4 regions of the Dasania marina DSM 21967 genome follow, and region 4 is predicted to be linked to each of the others. Evidence: predicted binding sites of a transcription regulator. Region 4 holds the regulator's gene; each other region holds the start of a gene.
What was found. The regulator FliA, encoded in region 4, starts transcription of late flagellar genes. The targets are predictions, from matches to a motif close to TAAAGTTATNNNNNNNNCGGCCGATANCC.
Positions count from the first base shown of each region.

Region 1: the regulator FliA is predicted to act here: its motif matches at 1,721-1,749, upstream of flgM (flagellar biosynthesis anti-sigma factor FlgM).
Region 2: the regulator FliA is predicted to act here: its motif matches at 3,213-3,241, upstream of B067_RS0109455 (flagellar protein MotY).
Region 3: the regulator FliA is predicted to act here: its motif matches at 2,733-2,761, upstream of pomA (flagellar motor protein PomA).

Region 1 is NZ_KB891592.1:92,775-97,671, forward strand. It holds gene B067_RS0119125 (TIGR04283 family arsenosugar biosynthesis glycosyltransferase) at 1-176, shown strand, start outside; gene B067_RS21045 (TIGR04282 family arsenosugar biosynthesis glycosyltransferase) at 169-801, shown strand; gene B067_RS0119135 (flagella synthesis protein FlgN) at 788-1,264, opposite strand; gene flgM (flagellar biosynthesis anti-sigma factor FlgM) at 1,345-1,671, opposite strand; gene flgA (flagellar basal body P-ring formation chaperone FlgA) at 1,789-2,502, opposite strand; gene B067_RS0119150 (chemotaxis protein CheV) at 2,733-3,668, shown strand; gene B067_RS0119155 (CheR family methyltransferase) at 3,776-4,636, shown strand.
Region 2 is NZ_KB891581.1:15,902-20,798, forward strand. It holds gene B067_RS0109435 (ATP-binding protein) at 1-195, shown strand, start outside; gene B067_RS0109440 (response regulator transcription factor) at 192-728, shown strand; gene B067_RS0109450 (argininosuccinate synthase) at 875-2,098, opposite strand; gene B067_RS0109455 (flagellar protein MotY) at 2,251-3,132, opposite strand; gene pyrC (dihydroorotase) at 3,319-4,362, shown strand; gene rnt (ribonuclease T) at 4,405-4,897, shown strand, end outside.
Region 3 is NZ_KB891577.1:30,777-35,673, reverse strand. It holds gene B067_RS0108225 (hypothetical protein) at 1-51, shown strand, start outside; gene B067_RS0108220 (PilZ domain-containing protein) at 133-726, opposite strand; gene B067_RS0108215 (flagellar motor protein MotB) at 759-1,745, opposite strand; gene pomA (flagellar motor protein PomA) at 1,764-2,525, opposite strand; gene B067_RS0108205 (exodeoxyribonuclease VII small subunit) at 2,865-3,104, shown strand; gene B067_RS0108200 (polyprenyl synthetase family protein) at 3,101-4,009, shown strand; gene dxs (1-deoxy-D-xylulose-5-phosphate synthase) at 4,117-4,897, shown strand, end outside.
Region 4 is NZ_KB891585.1:575,539-580,435, reverse strand. It holds gene flhF (flagellar biosynthesis GTPase FlhF) at 1-611, shown strand, start outside; gene B067_RS0112295 (MinD/ParA family protein) at 731-1,555, shown strand; gene B067_RS0112290 (RNA polymerase sigma factor FliA) at 1,596-2,315, shown strand; gene cheY (chemotaxis response regulator CheY) at 2,485-2,868, shown strand; gene B067_RS0112280 (protein phosphatase CheZ) at 2,906-3,721, shown strand; gene B067_RS0112275 (chemotaxis protein CheA) at 3,731-4,897, shown strand, end outside.

The DNA of each region.
Region 1 (4,897 bases), on a different contig from region 4:
GTAAGCAGCTGCGTCGCCGTGCTCGCCCTAGTATTGTGCCTCAGCCGGTGCTCACCTCTAGCCGTCGCTGGTTACAGCGGGGGGTGATCAAAACCATAGCGTTAATGTGGTTGCTGCGCTTGGGCTATTTTTTAAAGTTCAGCCCACGGTTATTACACCGGCTTTACTATGGGTGAGTTCGTCTATCCGCGTTGTAAAATTCTGGTATTTGCGAAAGCACCGGTGGCGGGGCAGGTGAAAACCCGCATGCAGCCGCAGCTTAGCCCTGCGCAATCGGCACAATTACATAAAGAATTACTGGGACATTGCTTAACAACCCTACAACAGGCGCGGTTGGCACCGGTGCAGTTGTGCTATAGCGGTGAGCATGAATGCTGGCAGGGTTTGCGGCAGCGCTATTGCTTGGAGATAGTCGAACAGGGTAAGGGTGACTTGGGTCAACGTATGGCCGGAGCTGCCGTCCATGCCTTGGTAGATGCCGAGGCGGTGCTGTTGTTGGGAGCCGATTGCCCTTTTATTGACGCTGCCTATATAGCGCAGGCTCTGCAGCGATTGCAGCAGGGAGTCGATGTGGTGTTTGGCCCTGCCGAGGATGGTGGCTATGTGCTGTTGGGGTTTAAACGCCTGTGGCCGCAGCTGTTTAGCGGCATTAGCTGGGGTAGTGATCAGGTGCTGGCGCAAAGCTGTAGTGCTTTAAAGGGGGTAGACAGTCGTTATCACTGTTTAGCCCCCTTGGCCGATATAGATAGGCCCGAAGATTTGCCACTATTACGAGAGCTGCCAGCTTTTAAGCACTGGTGATACTGCGGCCAGAGCTGTTGTTATTGGCCATACCCTTGGGGTCATATAAGCGATTTTGTTGGTTGGCGCCGCGTAATAAGTCCAGCGTTTGATTAACCACTAGGCGGGTGCGTTGCAGTATGCGCTCGTTAACGGCATTTAAATGCTGGCACTCATCCCATTGCTGGGCCAGTTGTCGCCACGCCTTGGCTACTATCGGTGACTCTTGTTCGGCAGCATTGAGGGTGGCGGTTTCATCCGCTAGGCCTGCTGCCTGTAGGGCGTGCATGCGAGTGTGGGCATGCTGCTTAAGGTTTTTGACCAAGCTATTTTTGTCAGCTAGCAGAGTTTTAATATTGTCGTAGTCGCGGTTTTCTAGAGCGCTACGCTCTTGTAATAGCAGCTTATGTAGCTGGGTAGTGAGGGGTAGGTCTTTGTGGAAGGTGGCTAGAAGCTCTGACCACAACTGCGGTGAAGTTGCCATAGGATTAAACCTTTTGAATGTTTTATATTTGCCTTTTGCTCGCTAGGCGAGCGGGTGCTCAAAGAGCGGTTCAGTGCGCGCTATTTGCCGAAGAGCGCATCTGAACTGAGTAATTTTTCAGCGATTTTGTTGTTGTCTATACGGTATTCGCCGCTTTCTATGGCGGCTTTGATGCTGGCCACGCGTTCCTCGTTCACTTCAGGCAAGTCTGCAAGCTTGCCCTCTAAGCTTTTAAGGGTTTGCGCTTGGCTGCTTAAGTTAACTTGGTCGCCGCTAACGGGAGCTTTAGCATTGCTATCGACCGCAGCGCTTTTGCTTTGCTCGGCTTTGGCGCCGTTCTCGTCCTTGCGATCAGTACGCAGCTCGTTGCGGTTTGGGCTTCCTAAGCCACTGATATCTCTAACCATTTCTCTAATCCTAATTGGCAAATTAAGGCAAATATAAAACGTTCATGGTATTTATCGGCAGTAATGCCGCGAACTTTAACATATTTACCTTTTTTATTACGGGTTTCTGCAGGGTGTTTATAAACTGGCCTGCACGGCTCCAGGCCCGGTGACACGGGCGTCGATGACGCGTTTTGATTGTCTGTTTTGCACCTGTATTTGCTGCCCTTGGCGGCCATCGCTGAGGGCGATGGCGGGGGCCTTAACGGTTAAGCTGCCAGATTCGGCGCTGAGCACCACGGCGTCGCCTCTTTCTACCATCAAAGAGGCCTGTAAATAGCTGCTGGAGATGACTACGCCAGGCTTAAGTGCACGGCTGGCTTCCATCCCCACCACATCACTTTTACGAAAATAATAACTGCCCCGTATGCCGCCTAAATCGACTTCGCGTAGGTCTAGGTGCTGAGGGCTGAACTGGGTGTCTTTATTGATGGGTCCTGCGGCGACCACGACGGGGTGAAAGAGTTGTATCTCAATAGGCACATACAATGACCAGCGTCCTGGCTGCGAGCAGCTAACCTTGAGGTTGACGCGGCCTACGGTGTTATTATCATGGCGCTCTACTGCCAGTGCTTGGGCGCAGTCGGCCATGCTTAGGCGTGAATCTAAGGCGTTAATTTGATGGCTGATACGGCTGGCATTGGGGTAGCGTTGCTGTAGCTCACTGCGGTAGTCATCCATAAAGAGTTTTATGCTGCTGCTAATGTCAGCCGCGCTGGTATCGGCCTGCACTACCGCGGGGCTGAGCGAGATTAGGGTGCTTATCGCTATTAAAATACTACGTGCTTTCATTAACTTAGCCTATGCTTTATCTGTTAGTGCGCTAAATATTGCTGCTTTGCTGCCGATGACATATTGAAGTCGAAAAAATGACGCTCAATAGCTCGTTCAAGAAATACTGCAAGTAGTATGCCGTTAATGGCCGTGAGCGGGGTAATGGTGCTAGAGTGCTATGTTCTCACTAGCACCGGGCCAAGCCGGTTGGTTTGATGAGACTAACGTAATCGTTATTGGAGAAAAATATGGCAGGTGTACTCGATACAGTCAATCAGCGTACCCAGCTAGTCGGGCAAAACCGCCTAGAGCTACTGTTGTTTCGCCTAGATGGTGCGCAGGTATACGGTATTAATGTGTTTAAGGTTAAAGAGGTGTTGCAGTGTCCTAAGCTGACCAAGATCCCCCAGCGCAATCCGGTGGTGAGAGGCGTCTCCCATATACGTGGAGGCACTATCCCGATTATGGATTTGAGTTTGGCTACCGGCCAAGGCGAATTAGACGACATAGAGAGCTGCTTTGTTATTATTACTGAATATAATACGGCGACGCAGGGCTTTCTCGTGCGCGGGGTAGAGCGCATTATCAATATGAACTGGGGTGATATACATCCACCACCCAAGGCCTCGGGGCGCGAGCATTATTTAACGGCGGTCACCAATATCGATGGTCGTTTAGTGGAAATCATAGACGTAGAAAAAATTCTGTCTGAAGTTTCGCCCATGGTGGAAGAAATTTCCGCAGGGGTAGTCGATGACGATATCGGCGTGGAGGCTGCGAGCAAGCACGTATTAATTGTCGATGACTCGGCTATAGCCCGTAAGCAAATTAAACGCTGTGTAGAGAGTATAGGCGTAGAAACAACGGTGCTGAATGATGGCCGCCAGGCCTATGAGCATCTGTTGGCATTGGCTGACGAGGGCATCGATGTCTCTAAGAAATATATGGTGATGATTTCAGATATAGAGATGCCGGAAATGGATGGCTATACCCTCACCTCAGAGGTGCGAGCCGATGCCCGTTTGGCTAAGTTACATGTGGTGCTGCACACCTCGCTCAGTGGTGTTTTTAATCAGGCTATGGTGAAAAAGGTAGGGGCTGATAATTTTTTAGCCAAGTTTAACCCTGATCAATTAGCAACCATGGTTACCGATAGAATTAAGGCCGTTAATGCAGGGGAGTAGGCTTAGCAGGCAGTAAACTTTGTTCGCAACGATATATTTTATCGGAGCAAGGTGGAAAATTCTGTATGCTTAACGGCATTCCCGTAATAAAAAGGTTAGCAGTATCTATGAGCCAACAGAGCTATGGTTTGCCTTCTCATGCCAGTGCGCAAGTGTCGTCGAAAGATTACCAAAACTTTCGCGCGTTTTTAGAAAGTGCCTGCGGCATATTATTGGGTGACAATAAGCAATATTTAGTGGCCAGCCGATTAAGCAAGATTATGGCGTCTAATCAGATTGCCAGCCTTAGTGAGTTAATAGAAAAGATTAGCCTTGTGAATAATCGCCCCTTAAAAGAAGAGGTGATAGATGCCATGACCACTAACGAAACCCTCTGGTTTCGTGACACCCACCCTTTTGACGTGTTTAAAAACACGATTTTGCCCGCAGCGATTGCCAATGGCGGTAGCAGTTTACGAATTTGGTCGGCAGCCTGCTCCTCGGGGCAAGAGCCTTACTCGCTCAGTATGATATACGATGAGTATCGAGCGGCTTACCGGGCCAAATTACCCCCGTTAAATATTGTGGCTACAGACCTATCCAAGTCTATGTTAGAGGCCTGCCGGGCAGCAGAGTATGATGGTCTGTCACTGGGGCGCGGCTTATCCGAGCGGCGTCTGAGGCAGTTTTTTGAGTCTACAGAAAATGACTGTTGGCGATTAAAGGCGGTGTGCCGTGAGCGGGTTAGGTTTCAGCTCTTAAACTTAATGGATGGCTTTATTAGTTTAGGTAAGTTTGATGCTGTGTTTTGCCGCAATGTGTTGATTTACTTTTCACAAGAGTTAAAAAAAGACATCTTACGGCGCATACACGCTAGCTTAAAGCCAGGTGGCTATTTAGTGCTGGGAGCCTCAGAGGGCATGACGGATTTAAGCGAATTCTATGAAATGGTACATTGCCATCCGGGTATTATTTATAAAGCTATTTGAAGGGTGTGCTGGTCATTTGCCTAAACAGCGCCCTGTATAGCCACCTGAAAACGGACTGAATAATGCTCCGAACATTAAAAAGCTCAGCCCTATGGTGCTGGGCTTTTTTGTTATCTACGAGGCGGGGTAGTTGTAAACCTTGCCGCCTTTGCCTTGCCGCTTGCCGCTCTGGCCAGCAATTGTTTGCCGCCACCTTTTCTATATCTGCCCCCAACCCGCTGTTTTTGCTGCAATAGCAAAGCTGGCACAGGCTTTGCTATT
Region 2 (4,897 bases), on a different contig from region 4:
ATATCCCCAGACATTGCCGAGCAAATGGGCCAGCCGTTTATTAGCACCAAAGGCCGCGGCCTAGGCTTAGGTTTATTTTTAAGCCACGCTACGGTGCAACGCTATGGCGGCAGTATAGAATTGCATAATCACCCCCAGGGCGGCACCGTTGCAGAGCTGACTATCCCCCTTGCCAATAGTGAGTTGCTCTCGTGAATATACCGCAGGCGCTGAGTATTTTATTAGTCGATGACGACTCGCAATTTACCGCGGTGATGAGCCGCGCTTTTCAACGTCGCGGCTATGACGTTAGCATTGCTAACAACAGCGCTGAAGCGCTAGCGGCAATTGCACAGCAGCATTTTCAGCGCGCCATAGTCGATTTAAAAATAGCTAAAGAATCGGGCCTACAACTCATTCCACAACTTATTGCAGCTCAGGCCGACATAGCTATCGTCATGCTAACCGGCTACTCCAGCATAGTCACCGCCGTAGAAGCGGTAAAACTGGGCGCCCTCAACTACCTATGCAAACCCGCCAACCTAGAGGATATTTTAAAAGCCTTTGGCGACAGCGAAGACCCAGCCGACATACCCGAACAACCCCATTCCATAGACCGGTTGGAATGGGAGCACATACAAAAAGTACTGCATGAAAATAACAACAACGTCTCCGCCACCGCCAGAGCTTTAAACATGCATAGGCGTACGTTGCAGAGGAAATTACAAAAGAAACCTGTTAAGCGCTAGCGCGCAGCTGCAAGCTGCAAGCTGCAAGCTGCAAGCTGCAAAAAATTATTTCATCAGCCACAAAAAAGCCAAGCATAACGCTTGGCTTTTTTTATTTTTACTTGCAGCTTACAAGTTAGCGCTTGCCGCTAATCGCAAAGCGATTATCACAAAATATCCCTACCCTTATCGGCCGCTATACGTAAACGCAATGCGTTTAGCTTGATAAAGCCTTCGGCGTCTTTTTGATCGTAGGCACCGGCATCGTCTTCGAAGGTGGCAATTTTTTCGTCGAATAAGCTATCGGGTGAGCGACGGCCTACTACGCTAACCGCACCTTTGTACAACTTAACGCGCACATCACCGTTAACCACTTTTTGCGATTCGTCTATGGCAACCTGTAGCATTTTACGCTCTGGGCTCCACCAGTAACCGTTATAAAGCAACTTGGCGTAGCGAGGCATTAACTCATCTTTTAAGTGGGCCGCTTCTCTATCTAGGGTGATAGATTCTATGCCGCGATGGGCCTTCATCATAATGGTGCCGGCAGGTGTTTCGTAACAGCCGCGTGATTTCATACCTACGTAGCGGTTTTCAACGATATCTAAACGGCCTATGCCGTTTTCGCCGCCCACTTTGTTTAAGTATTCCATCACCGTGGCGGGGCTCATGGCCTCACCGTTAATAGCGGTGATATCGCCTTTTTCATAACTGATTTCTAAATAGGTAGGCTTATCGGGCGCCTGCTCTGGCGCTACAGTCCAACGCCACATGTCTGGGTCTTCCGCTTCCCACCATGGGTCTTCCAAGTTGCCGCCTTCGTAAGAGATATGCAGCAGGTTGGCATCCATAGAGTAAGGTGATTTCTTTTTCGCGTTGGCGTAATCAACGGGAATATCGTGATCTTTACAATAGGCCATCAAGCTTTCGCGCGAGCTTAAATCCCATTCGCGCCAAGGCGCAATAATATGTATGCCAGGCTTAAGGGCATAGGCCCCCAACTCAAAACGCACTTGGTCGTTACCTTTACCGGTAGCGCCGTGAGAGATGGCGGTAGCGCCGGTTTCGTTGGCGATTTCAATTAGGCGCTTGGCGATTAGCGGGCGCGCTATAGAAGTACCTAACAGGTACTCACCTTCGTATATAGCATTGGCTCTAAACATGGGGAATACGAAATCGCGGGCAAATTCTTCGCGCAGGTCGTCTATATAAATTTCTTTAACACCCATGGCCTTGGCTTTAGCGCGGGCGGGCTCTACTTCTTCACCTTGACCTATATCGGCAGTAAAGGTCACCACTTCGCAGTTGTAAGTCTCTTGTAGCCACCTAACAATTACCGATGTATCTAAGCCGCCTGAGTAGGCCAGCACCACTTTTTTAATATCTGACATGTCAATCTCCACGCCTTTTGGGCCAGACACAGTGTTCACTGCGCATGGCTAAGAGTAAATTGGGGCAAGTTTTGCGAGGGCGTATTCTACTGGGGATTGACGCTAAAGGCCATGCCTAGCAAGGGGCTTTTACAGCCTGCTACGCTAGGCGGTTACAGTGCACTGCGCTCTAGCCGTATGGTTACACGACGGTTCAGCTCACGGGATTTAGCATTTTTATTTCTAGCCATGGGATAGCGCTCGCCATGATAACGGGTGGTGATTAAGCTTTCGTCTATGCCCTGGGTCACCAAATACCGGGTCACCGCCTCGGCACGTTTTTTCGACAAATCCAAATTCGCTAAGCGCCTACCCATATCATCGGTATGGCCATCCACATAAAACCCCGTCACCGAAGGGTCGGCCCTAACATAGTGCACAATAGTATCTAGACGCTTAATAGAATCGGAGGTCAACTCCCAGCGAGCCGTGTCAAAACGCAGCCGCGATTTGGCGATTTGATCGAAATTAACCGGTAAGAGGCCAGCCAAACACTGCCTATATTCTTGGTAGGATTTGCGGAAATTAATCGACGACAGGCCTATATGCACCCGTTCGGTATCGCTATACCAGGCCTGACGCGTAAACATCGGGGTCATACCCTTTTCCAACTCGGTCAATAACTGATTGGCTTGGATGGATTGTAAGAGTACTGGCCGATTACTGTCATTAACCGGCACATAACCCAGTTTCTGGCTGGGGCGGGTTCCATCCCACACGGGCGGGCTGGATACCAATAAGGCCTTGCCGGTTTTCATCGCTTTGCGGCTAGGGGCTAAAAAGAACTTTTGCTTTTCACCGGCTCTATACTGAAACACCGCATCACCGTACACGGGTATAGGCTGCCACATACGGCATTCAAAGGGCGATAACTCCAAATTCCACTCGGCACTACTCATGGGCGCAGCGTACTTCACCGCCCAGCCCGCGCTGCTGGCCACTAGCAGTAACGCAGCCACTGGTAACAATGTCGAAAGGTATTTCTTAAGCAACACGGTCTATCTCCAACTCACTCACCCCGATAAGCTTAGCTATTTATAGGCCTGAATCTACACGCCAGGCCCACCATTAAGGTTAATATCGACCAAAATACGGTTTTCTTTACCTCCAACTTAGCCATTTCTTTAATCAAGGCCGCTATTCCGGTAGCATTCGCGCATTGATGCAATAAGGCCCACACCATGACCACCCTAGAAATAACCCGCCCCGATGACTGGCACGTACACCTGCGCGACGGCGATGCCCTAGCCGACACTGCCCCCGCCATGGCGCGCTACTTTGGCCGCGCCATTATTATGCCCAACCTAGTACCGCCGGTAATGAACGCCCAGCAAGCCGACGACTACAAAGCCCGTATTAATGCCGCCCAAGCCGATAGCCCCAGGCAGTTTGAGCCGCTGATGGTGCTATACCTCACCGACAACACCAGCGCCGACGATATACGCGCCGCTAAACTAGCCGGCATTGTGGCCTGCAAGCTCTACCCTGCGGGCGCCACCACCAACTCCGACTCCGGCGTTACCGACATCAAAAAGCTCTACCCGGTACTGCAAGCCATGCAAGAGCAAGGCGTATTGCTACTGGTGCACGGCGAAGTCACCGACCAACACATAGACATATTCGACCGCGAACAAGCCTTTATAGACAGCATACTCAAGCCCTTAGTTGACGACTTCCCGCAACTGAAGGTCGTGTTAGAGCACATCACCACCCAAGACGCAGTAGAATTTGTTAGCAATAGCCAGGGCAATGTCGCCGCCACCATTACCGCCCACCACCTACTGTATAACCGCAACCACATGCTGGCAGGCGGCATACGCCCCCACTATTACTGCCTGCCTATATTAAAGCGCAATAGTCATCAGCAAGCGCTAATCGCAGCTGCCACCAGCGGCAACCCGCGCTTTTTTCTAGGCACCGACTCCGCCCCACACATCCTAGGCAATAAAGAAAGCAACTGTGGCTGCGCCGGATGCTACACTGCCTACGCGGCAATAGAGCTTTATGCCGAGGCCTTTGAGCAAGCCGGGGCGCTAGCTAAGCTAGAAGCCTTCGCCAGCCACTTTGGCCCCGACTTTTATGGCCTGGCGCGTAATAGCGATACCATCACGCTAAACAAAACGCCCTGGCAGGTGCCCGCCCAGTTCAATTTAGGCGGCCAGCCGCTCATCCCCCTACGTGCGGGCGAAACCCTGCACTGGCAAGTTGAACCCAAACTCGCCTAACAAGTTACTCAATAAACGCGCCCAACAACCCTAGGAAATTTTGTGGAAGACAACAAAAAACACCCACTGGCAGAACGCTTTCGCGGCTTCTTGCCCGTTGTTATCGATGTCGAAACCGGCGGCTTTAACTGCCGCACCGATGCCCTGCTAGAAATAGCCGCCACCACCCTCACCATGAACGAGGCCGGCGAACTCTGCATCGATGAAACCTACGATTTTAACGTAGACCCTTTTGAAGGCGCCAACTTAGAGAAATCCGCTCTAGAGTTTACCGGCATAGACCCCCACGACCCCGAGCGCGCAGCCGAGCCCGAAGAAATGGTATTCCCCGACCTGATGCAACTGATACGCGCCAAGGTCAAATCCCACGACTGCACCCGCGCCGTGCTAGTGGGCCACAACGCCCACTTCGATCATGGTTTTGTGATGGCCGCTATCGAGCGCTGCGGAATTAAACGCCACCCCTTCCACCCCTTCTCCGTGTTTGATACCGCCACCCTCTCGGGGCTGGCCTTTGGCCAAACCGTATTAGCCA
Region 3 (4,897 bases), on a different contig from region 4:
GATAAGATGCACGGCAAGCGCCGCCATAAAGAAAAACACGACAAGAGCTAAGCGCTAAACTAAGCAATTGCCAACAGCCTGTATTAGCCCCTAAAAGCATTGGGCTGTTGGCTTTTTACAGAGCTAACATAACTAGAGTTGATCTTGCGCCTGCTCTGACTGCAAGCGCTGGCGTTTTAACTGATTACTCTGGCCTTTAACAATATGCTGTATTAGTAATTCTTGATCATTATTATTAACATTTGAAAAATTCACCCGCGCTATATAGGCAGCCTCTGCGCCTTCCTCAGCCTCGCTACAGCCTAGCACCTCAGCCAAAATCACTATATGTAAGTCACCAGGGCTAAGCAAAATATCCAATTGCACATATCGCCCTTCCGGTAGTAATTCCTCACAGGGAAAAGCCATACCACAGGCACTGACATTAACCTGTCGTAAACTATAAGCCACCTTCTGCATTAAGCCGGCATCGATATCCATTTGCTGAATAACAAAGTTTAATTTTTTGTTTACTAAATCGATAAGCTCTGCCGCTATAGGTGCCTGTATACGACAGGCATCCAGCAAGGTCTGTATGCGGTTATCAAAATTAGCCGCATAGTTAATACCATCCCTATCATTTTTAGTCTGTTTAGAAAAGACTTGCGCCTCAGCATCACTGACTAGGCGGTATGAAACTCGTAGGTTTTCATCTATGCGGAAATAGCGGCGACGTTCATCATTCATAATTATTCTCTATTATTACTGCTATCACTAAGCTAAAAAATTTCGTCGGGCCTGAGATCAAATAACACCTCATCATCAAGCTGCAGGGAGTCGTACAGTTCTTTATCTTGGTGTTTTAGCACTTGTATCTCTTCTTTTAGATCTTGATCCATACCTTGCTGTACCACAATTTCTACGCGGCGATTTTTAGCCCTACCGTCTGCGGTCTCATTGCTATCAACAGGGTGCACGTCACCAAAACCGGATATGCGAAAACGCTGAGGCTTTAAGATACCACCAGAAAATAATTCATGGGCTACCGACACGGCCCGGCTAGTCGATAACTCCCAGTTAGAGCGAAAACGTGAGGACTGGATAGGAATGTTGTCGGTATGACCTTCCACGGTAATCGTGCCTTTTTTAGTGGCTAAGACATTACGCACTTCTTGTAATAGTGGAATATAGTCATCCGCCAAGCGCGCCGATCCGGAAATAAAGGAACCGTGTTCACGTATGCGCAGCACAATTTTACGCCCAGTGGTTTCCACCTCCACTTCGCCCTCGGCAATTTGCTTGCTCAATGCCTTGGCTAAATCTACCGCATCGTTTTCGGTTTCTTGTATCAATTGTTTAATTTTTTCAGCCACCGCTACTGGCATTTGCACACCGGCCTGCTTGCTATCACTACCCGCCTCTACCTCGTACTCTTCCGCGCACTCAACCTCTAGCGACAACTCGGTCAAATCATCGGTATGTTGAAATATTTCATTGATAGGGGTGGGCTCGGGTCGGCCGGGGCTAAACTCCTGGGCAATAACACTGGTACCCTTGGGCGGGTCTTTTACATCTAATTTAGTTTGCACACCAAACGCTTGCGCCATAGATCCCGCCAAGCGTTTGAACTTCATCGCATCCATTTCGGCAAAAGACAGCAGTAATACGAAGAAACACATTAATAGCGACATTAAATCCGCAAAAGTACCCATCCACCCGGGGGCACCGGGGGGCGGGCACTTGGGGCAATCCTGCTCATCACTCATATTTGACCGGCGCCTTATTTATTCATCGTCAGCGCTACCGCGCTTAGACGAAGGTAAATAATTGCGCAACATGGAATCGATTACTCTAGGGTTTTGGCCGCCCTGTATAGCTAATAAAGCATCGATAACCAAACTCTTAATCATGCTCTCTTCGCCACGGCGCAGGTTTAATTTATCGGAAATGGGAATTGCCACCATATTCGCCAACATTGCACCATAGAGTGTGGTTAATAACGCTACCGCCATCGCCGGACCTATGGACTTGGGGTCATCCATATTAGACAGCATCGCTACTAGGCCCACTAGCGTACCTATCATACCCATGGCGGGGGCAACATCACCCAAGGCAGAGAATATGGTGGAGCCTATTTCATGACGCTCTACCGTTTTATTCATATCTTTGCCCAGTAAGTCTTTAACCACTTCGGGGTCGTGGCCGTCCACTAATAACTGTATACCGTCCTGTAAAAAGTCATTGCTCACCTCTTTACCTTCCAGAGAGAGTAAACCACCCTTACGCGCCACATCGGCCAACTCGACTATCTCATCGATCAATTCGGCAGGGTCAGAGGATTTAAACATAAAGGCTTTAGCCGCGACTTTACCTGCACCTAAAAACGTCGACAGGCCAAATTTAGACATCACTACAAAAATACTGCCGACAATAACAATCAGCACCGATGGGATATCGACAAACATCAAGACGCCGCCACTCAATGCCATCGCAGTGATTATAATCACCATGGCACCTGCCATCCCTATAAGAGTTGCTAAATCCACTCTCTACTCTCCATTATTGTTCGATTATTACGGACACTATTGCCGCCTATAGTTAGACGGCATATAGCTGTATAAAACCCTGTATTTTCTAACAGCTATCAGCCGGCCCTGATTATCCCCCGAGTATAGCGAGAGATAAACCACTACGCCCTAAAAGATGTCATTATCAAACGATATTGATCAATTAATATCTATAAAACCTCTACAGAATAGCGGCTCAATCAAGCCAATCTTTAATTTTTATGGTTTCGACGCTTAGGGATACCTCTATGACTAAGCAAGCTTTATAATCACAAGCTACAACTATCATAAAACAGCTACACCCACGGGGAGTTCACCATGGCGAAAGCCAAAAAAACCATCAATTTCGAAAAAACTCTAGACCAATTGGAAGAGCTGGTTGAAGACATGGAGCACGGTGACCTCAGCCTGGAAGAGTCTCTTAAGTCCTTTGAGAAAGGCATTAAGCTCACCCGCGACTGCCAATCAGCACTCAACGACGCCGAGCAAAAAGTACAAATACTGATCGAAGAAAACAACGAACTCAGCGCCCACGACTTCGACGATGATCTCGAATGAGTGACAGCTTCCAGGGGTTTTTAGAAAGCAGCCAGCAGCGAGTAGAAGCGGCCCTAGCCACCCAACTCAATGCCCAGCTAGCCACTAGCGCGCAAGCGCCGCTGTTACAGCGGCTACATGATGCCATGCATTACAGCCTGTTTAATGGCGGTAAACGGGTGCGCCCTATGCTGGTATACGCCACGGCCCAAGCCATTAACGCCGGCTGCTCGCCACAGGATTTAGACAAAGCCGCCAGCGCTGTGGAAATGATACACAGCTACTCGTTAGTGCACGACGACCTGCCCGCCATGGATGACGACGACCTCAGGCGCGGCCAACCCACCTGCCATATAGCCTTTGATGAGGCCACCGCCATACTCGCCGGTGATGCCTTACAAGCACTGGCCTTTGAGCAATTGGCCAGCCTCAATAGCAGCAGCGACATCCGTGTCGCCCTTATCCAAACGCTAAGCCAGGCCGCTGGGCCGCTGGGCATGGTAGGCGGCCAGGCCATAGACCTAGCTTCGGTCAACCAACGGATAGACCTGCCGCATTTACAAACCTTGCACCAACTGAAAACCGGCGCATTAATACGCGCTGCGGTGGCTATGGGCGCTATTATCGCCGGTGCCAGTGACGAACAACGGTGCGCCTTAGACGCCTACGCCAGTGCCATAGGGTTAGCCTTTCAAGTCACCGACGACATCCTGGATATAGAGAGTGACACCATCACGCTAGGCAAACCGCAAGGGGCCGACCTCGCGCTTAACAAACCCACTTACCCTGCATTACTGGGACTAGTGGGCGCCAAAGACAAGGCCCAACAACTGCACCAGCAAGCACTGCAGGCACTGGCCGCATTTGGCGACACTGCCCAGCCTTTACGCGCCTTATCGGCCTATATAATAACGAGAAAACACTAAGCCTTAGAATGAGTTAGCGCTCATATAGGACAGGTAATCGCGGCCTCTTTACGCTACAATGCCGCTCCGATCTGCAGCGAAACAGGTCGGTTACGACGGGATAAACCATGTTTAACGAAATACCACAGACGCGCCCCGCTACGCCCTTGCTGGACGGCATCGACCAAACTGCACAACTGCGTGAGCTGCAGGAAGAGCAACTGCCACAACTGGTAGAAGAGCTGCGCGCCTATCTGCTTTACACCGTAGGCCAAACCGGCGGTCACTTTGGCGCAGGTCTGGGTGTGGTGGAACTAACTGTGGCCCTGCATTACCTCTACAACACTCCCGACGATCGCATCGTTTGGGATGTAGGCCACCAAACCTATCCCCATAAAATTTTAACCGGCCGCCGCGAGCAAATGCACAGCATGCGTCAGCAGCACGGTTTGGCTGGCTTTCCCAAACGCGCCGAAAGCGAGTACGACACCTTTGGCGTAGGCCATTCCAGCACCAGTATTAGCGCCGCGCTGGGCATGGCTATAGCCGCCCGCGATCAAGACATCAAACGCAAAACCGTCGCGGTGATAGGCGATGGTGCCATGACCGCCGGCATGGCCTTTGAAGCCTTGGCTCATGCCGCCCATGTCAACGCCGATATGCTAGTGGTGCTCAACGACAATCAAATGTCTATCTCCCATAACACCGGCGGCCTCAACACCTATTTCTCCAAAATTTGGGCCAGCAAAACCTATACAGGCCTGCGCGAAGGCAGTAAAAAAGTGCTGTCGCGCCTTCCCCCCGCCTGGGACTTAGCGCAGCGCATAGAAGAACATATGAAGGGCATGGTCGCCCCCGGCACCTTATTTGAAGAGCTTGGCTTTAACTACATAGGGCCCATAGACGGCC
Region 4 (4,897 bases):
CCGGTAAAACCACCACGATAGGCAAGTTAGCGGCCAGGCATGTGATGGCACATGGCGCTGACAGCCTAGCCCTAGTGACTACCGACACTTTCCGTATTGCCGCCCATGAACAGCTGCGCACGCTGGGCCGCATTTTAAATGTGCCGGTAAAAGTGGTGGATAAAAATAACCCCTTGGACAGAGTGCTGCACGGCTTGCGTCATAAGCAGTGGGTGTTGGTGGATACCGCCGGGCTTACCCATCAAGATCAACGCTTAATTAAGCAGGCGCAGGCGATTAATGAATTGGCTGCTAAAGTTAAAACCATACTGGTGCTGCCTACCACCAGTCAGCCGCAGGTATTGCGAGCGGCTTATCATCATTACAAAACCGATAATTTAACCGCCTGCATATTGACCAAGCTGGATGAAACCGCCAGCTTAGGGGAGTGTATTAGCTTGGCGGTAGAAAAAAATCTACCGGTAGCCTATAGCACCCACGGCCAAAATATCCCCGAGGATATTGCCATTGCCGAGTCGACTACTATTGTTAGGGAGGCTATAGCGTTGGCCAAAGACCAGCAGGTTGATGATGATGATATGAGTGTCGAGTTACAGGCCTTAATCAGTTAAACCGAATAAGCGTAATAGCCTAGTGATACCCGGTGTATCGCTAGGTATTCAGAATAGTTAGTGTAGAATGCCAAGCAATATTGCCATTCAAATAATAGCAGCGAGGAGTCAGCGCTAGCATGAGTAGTTCGCATCCAGTACAAGTGATTGCAGTAACCGGGGGTAAAGGCGGGGTGGGTAAATCCAATGTCTCTATAAACCTCAGTGTCAGTTTGGCGAATATGGGGCGCCGCGTTGCGCTATTGGATGCTGATTTGGGTTTGGCCAACATCGATGTGCTATTGGGTTTAACCCCCAAGCGCAACTTAGAAGATGTGTTGGCGGGGGAGTGTTCCTTAATCGATATAATGCTCACTGGCCCGGGTGGTATACGTATTATTCCCGCTTCTTCCGGCACCCAAAAAATGACCATGTTGGGCACTATGGAACATGCCGGCTTAATTCATGCCTTTAGTGAAATTAGCCACCAAATAGATGTGTTAGTGATAGATACCGCCGCCGGCATTTCTGATTCGGTAGTGAGCTTCGTACGCGCCTCACAAGAAATACTGGTAGTGGTTTGTGACGAGCCTTCATCCATTACCGATGCCTACGCACTGATTAAATTACTAAATCGTGAGTATGGCGTGGATCGTTTTAGAGTGGTTGCCAATATGACGCGCACCGCCCAAGAGGGCCGTAATTTATTTAATAAGCTTACCCACGTGGCCGAACGCTTTTTAGATGTATCGCTGCAATATGTAGGTCAGATTCCCTTTGATGAAACCGTGCGTAAAGCGGTACAAAGGCAGCGGGCGGTAGTGGATATTGCCCCTCGCAGTAAAGCCGGTATAGCGTTTAAACAGTTGGCCGAAAAAGTGGATTTATGGCCCTTGCCATCAACCCCTCGCGGCCACCTAGAGTTTTTTGTAGAGCGCCTAGTACACGGTTCGGCAGAATCGTAGCGGTGAGAAATAACCAATGGTTGTAGCGAGTAGATTATCGATGTATAGCGACGTTGAAAGTATTTCGCAAGATGAAGTGGTAGAGAGACACGCGCCGCTGGTGAAACGTATTGCCCACCATATGCTCGCCCGCATGCCCGCCAGTGTGCAGGTAGACGATTTAATTCAGGCGGGTTTAGTCGGCCTGCTGGAAGCCTCGCGTAATTACGACACCACTAAAGGTGCTAGCTTTGAAACCTACGCCGGCATACGTATACGTGGCTCAATGATAGATGATGTTAGACGTGGTGATTGGGCGCCGCGCTCAGTGCATCGTAATGCCAGGATGGTATCCGAGGGTATGCGAGCGGTTGAAAACCGCACAGGTAGAGATGCCAGTGATCAAGAAGTAGCCGACGAGCTTAATATTCCCCTAGAAAATTACTATAAAATTACAAGAGACTCTGCATCCAGCAAATTATTTAGTTATGATGAGCTGGTTAGCGGTGACGACAAACCCGAGGAGCAGTTGCCTAGTGATGCAGAAAATCCACTAGATGGCATAGAAAGCCAAGCGCTAAGGGAAAGTCTAGCGGCATGTATAGCGCAGTTACCTGAGCGTGAGCGTATGGTGCTGTCATTGTATTACGATGAAGAACTTAATCTCAAAGAAATTGGTTTGGTGCTGGGCGTTAGTGAGTCCAGAGTCAGCCAAATACACAGCCAGGCTGCGATGCGTTTACGTACCCGTATGTCGGCTTGGCAGCGAGATACCTATTAAGGCAACAAACCACGGCAGTTGCTAATACATAGCTTGACGTATTGTGGTTTAATAGGATTAATTCGTTGTTTTTGTTAGAAAAACTGGCTACGCCCTAATCAGGGGCTAGACTGGATACATTATAATTTTACCGAACGCAAAGCGGGTAATGATATGTTTGGAGGTGGCTTTGAATAAAGATATGAAGATTCTGGTTGTTGACGATTTTTCAACAATGAGGCGTATCATTAAAAACTTGTTGCGTGATCTGGGCTTTACCAATACATCAGAAGCTGATGATGGTCAGACAGCCTTGCCCATGTTACAAAATGGCAGTTTTGACTTTTTAGTTACTGACTGGAACATGCCTGGCATGACCGGTATAGAACTACTCAAGGCCGTGCGTGCAGATGCACGTTTAAAAGACATGCCTATTTTGATGGTGACAGCAGAGGCTAAGCGTGACCAAATCGTCGAGGCCGCACAGGCCGGCGTGAATGGTTATGTTGTGAAGCCTTTTACCGCAGCGGTGCTAAAAGAAAAAATCGAAAAGATTTTTGAACGCGTCGGTTAGTCACCCTCAGATCCCTTCGGGATAGGCATAGCTTTACATGGACGATAACAATAACTCTGCTCAGGCTAAGGCCGGCACTAGTGATGATGTATGGGAGTCGCTGAAAGAGCGAGCCGGCATTCTCATGAGTAGCTTGGAAGAGCGCGATTATGTTGCTGCCAATAACGTCATCCAAGATCTCAATGAGTTGCGTGATAACACCCTCTACAAAGAGGTGGGTAAACTAACCCGTGGTTTACACGATGCGATAGTCAACTTTGACCTTGACCCCGGCAAAGCGGGCGGTGATGCGGCGAATAATGAGTCGCAAATGGCCAACGCCAAAGATCGTTTAGATTATGTTATTAATCTTACTCAAACTTCTGCCGATAAGACCATGGACATGGTTGAAGAAGGCATACCCATCGCCACAGCCCAAGGTGTAGCGGCCAAACAGCTGCAAGCCGACTGGGGGCGCTTATTGCGCCGCGAAATGGATGTGGATGAGTTTAAGTTATTGTCCGAACGTATAGACGGCTTTTTAGTGCAGTCTATCGATGGCAATGCCTTACTCGGCCAAAAGTTCAATGAAATTTTATTGGCGCAGGATTTTCAAGATTTAACCGGCCAGGTCATCACCAAGGTGATAGCGCTGGTACAAGATGTTGAAGATCGCTTAGTTGAATTAATGCGTGTAGCAGGTCAAATCGAAGAGTTAACCGGCATAGTTAAAGACCCTGCCGCTAAGCCCAACAAAAAAAAACAAGGCTTAGACTCTGGTGCCGAAGGGCCACAAATTCATGCAGATACGCGTGATGATGTGGTGTCGGGGCAAGATGATGTTGATGACCTGCTATCAAGCCTAGGCTTTTAGGAGTATTGGATGTTCGGTGAAGACGACGAAATATTGCAGGACTTTTTGGTCGAAGCCGGCGAGATAATTGAATTATTATCTGAGCAGCTGGTTGACCTAGAGCAAAGCCCTGATGATCGTGACTTGCTGAATGCTATTTTTCGTGGCTTTCACACGGTAAAAGGCGGCGCAGGATTTTTACAGCTCAACGCATTGGTTGATTGCTGTCATATTACCGAGAATTTATTTGATATCTTGCGCACGGGTCAGCGCTCGGTCACGCCCGAATTAATGGACGTAGTGTTACAGGTCTTAGACGTGGTTACGGTCATGTTTGACGAAGTGCAAAATGGCGCCGAGTTGACACCCGCCGACCCACAATTATTGGCCAACCTAACCGCATTAGTCGAAGGACGTGATGTGTCTGAGGCTGCAGCCGATGCCCCGGAAGCTGCATCAGCTCCTAGTTTGGAGCCAGCGGCTGCCGAAGGTGATATTACCGATGCCGAGTTTGAGCAGTTTCTAGATGCTATCGCCGAGCCGGCTGCTGAGTCAGCGCCCGCTCAAGCCGAACCAGCAGTTCCCGCCAGTAGCGGTAGCGATGAAATTACCGACGATGAATTTGAATCCTTACTGGATCAGATACATGGCAAAGGGCAGCACGGTGGAGCCCTTGAGCCCAGCGCGGCCCCAGAGCCTGCGGCGTCATCAACAAGTAGCGATGAAATATCTGACGATGAATTCGAAGCTCTGCTAAACCAGCTGCATGGCGGCGGTGCTCCGGGCAGCGAAAAAGCGCAGGCTTTTTCTGAAGCAAAAGCGGCCTCTGCGCCAGCAGCTAGCAGTGAAGAAATTAATGATAACGAATTTGAAGCCCTGCTAGATCAACTGCACGGCCAAGGTCAGGGGCCTACCGGCGTAGCAGCAGCTGAAACTAAAGCGCCAGCAGCACCTACACCTACACCGGCCACTAAACCCCAATCCGCTACAGCGACGCCGACCGCCAAAGCTGCCGATGATAGTCAAGCCAAGGTGCCAGCTGCGCCGAAACGCGCGGCAGGCAATAAAGAGGCTTCGCAAGCTGAAACCACCGTGCGGGTTGATACCCAGCGCTTAGATGACATCATGAATATGGTGGGCGAGCTGGTGTTGGTGCGCAACCGCTTAGTGCGCTTGGGTGCCAGTAGCGGCGATGAA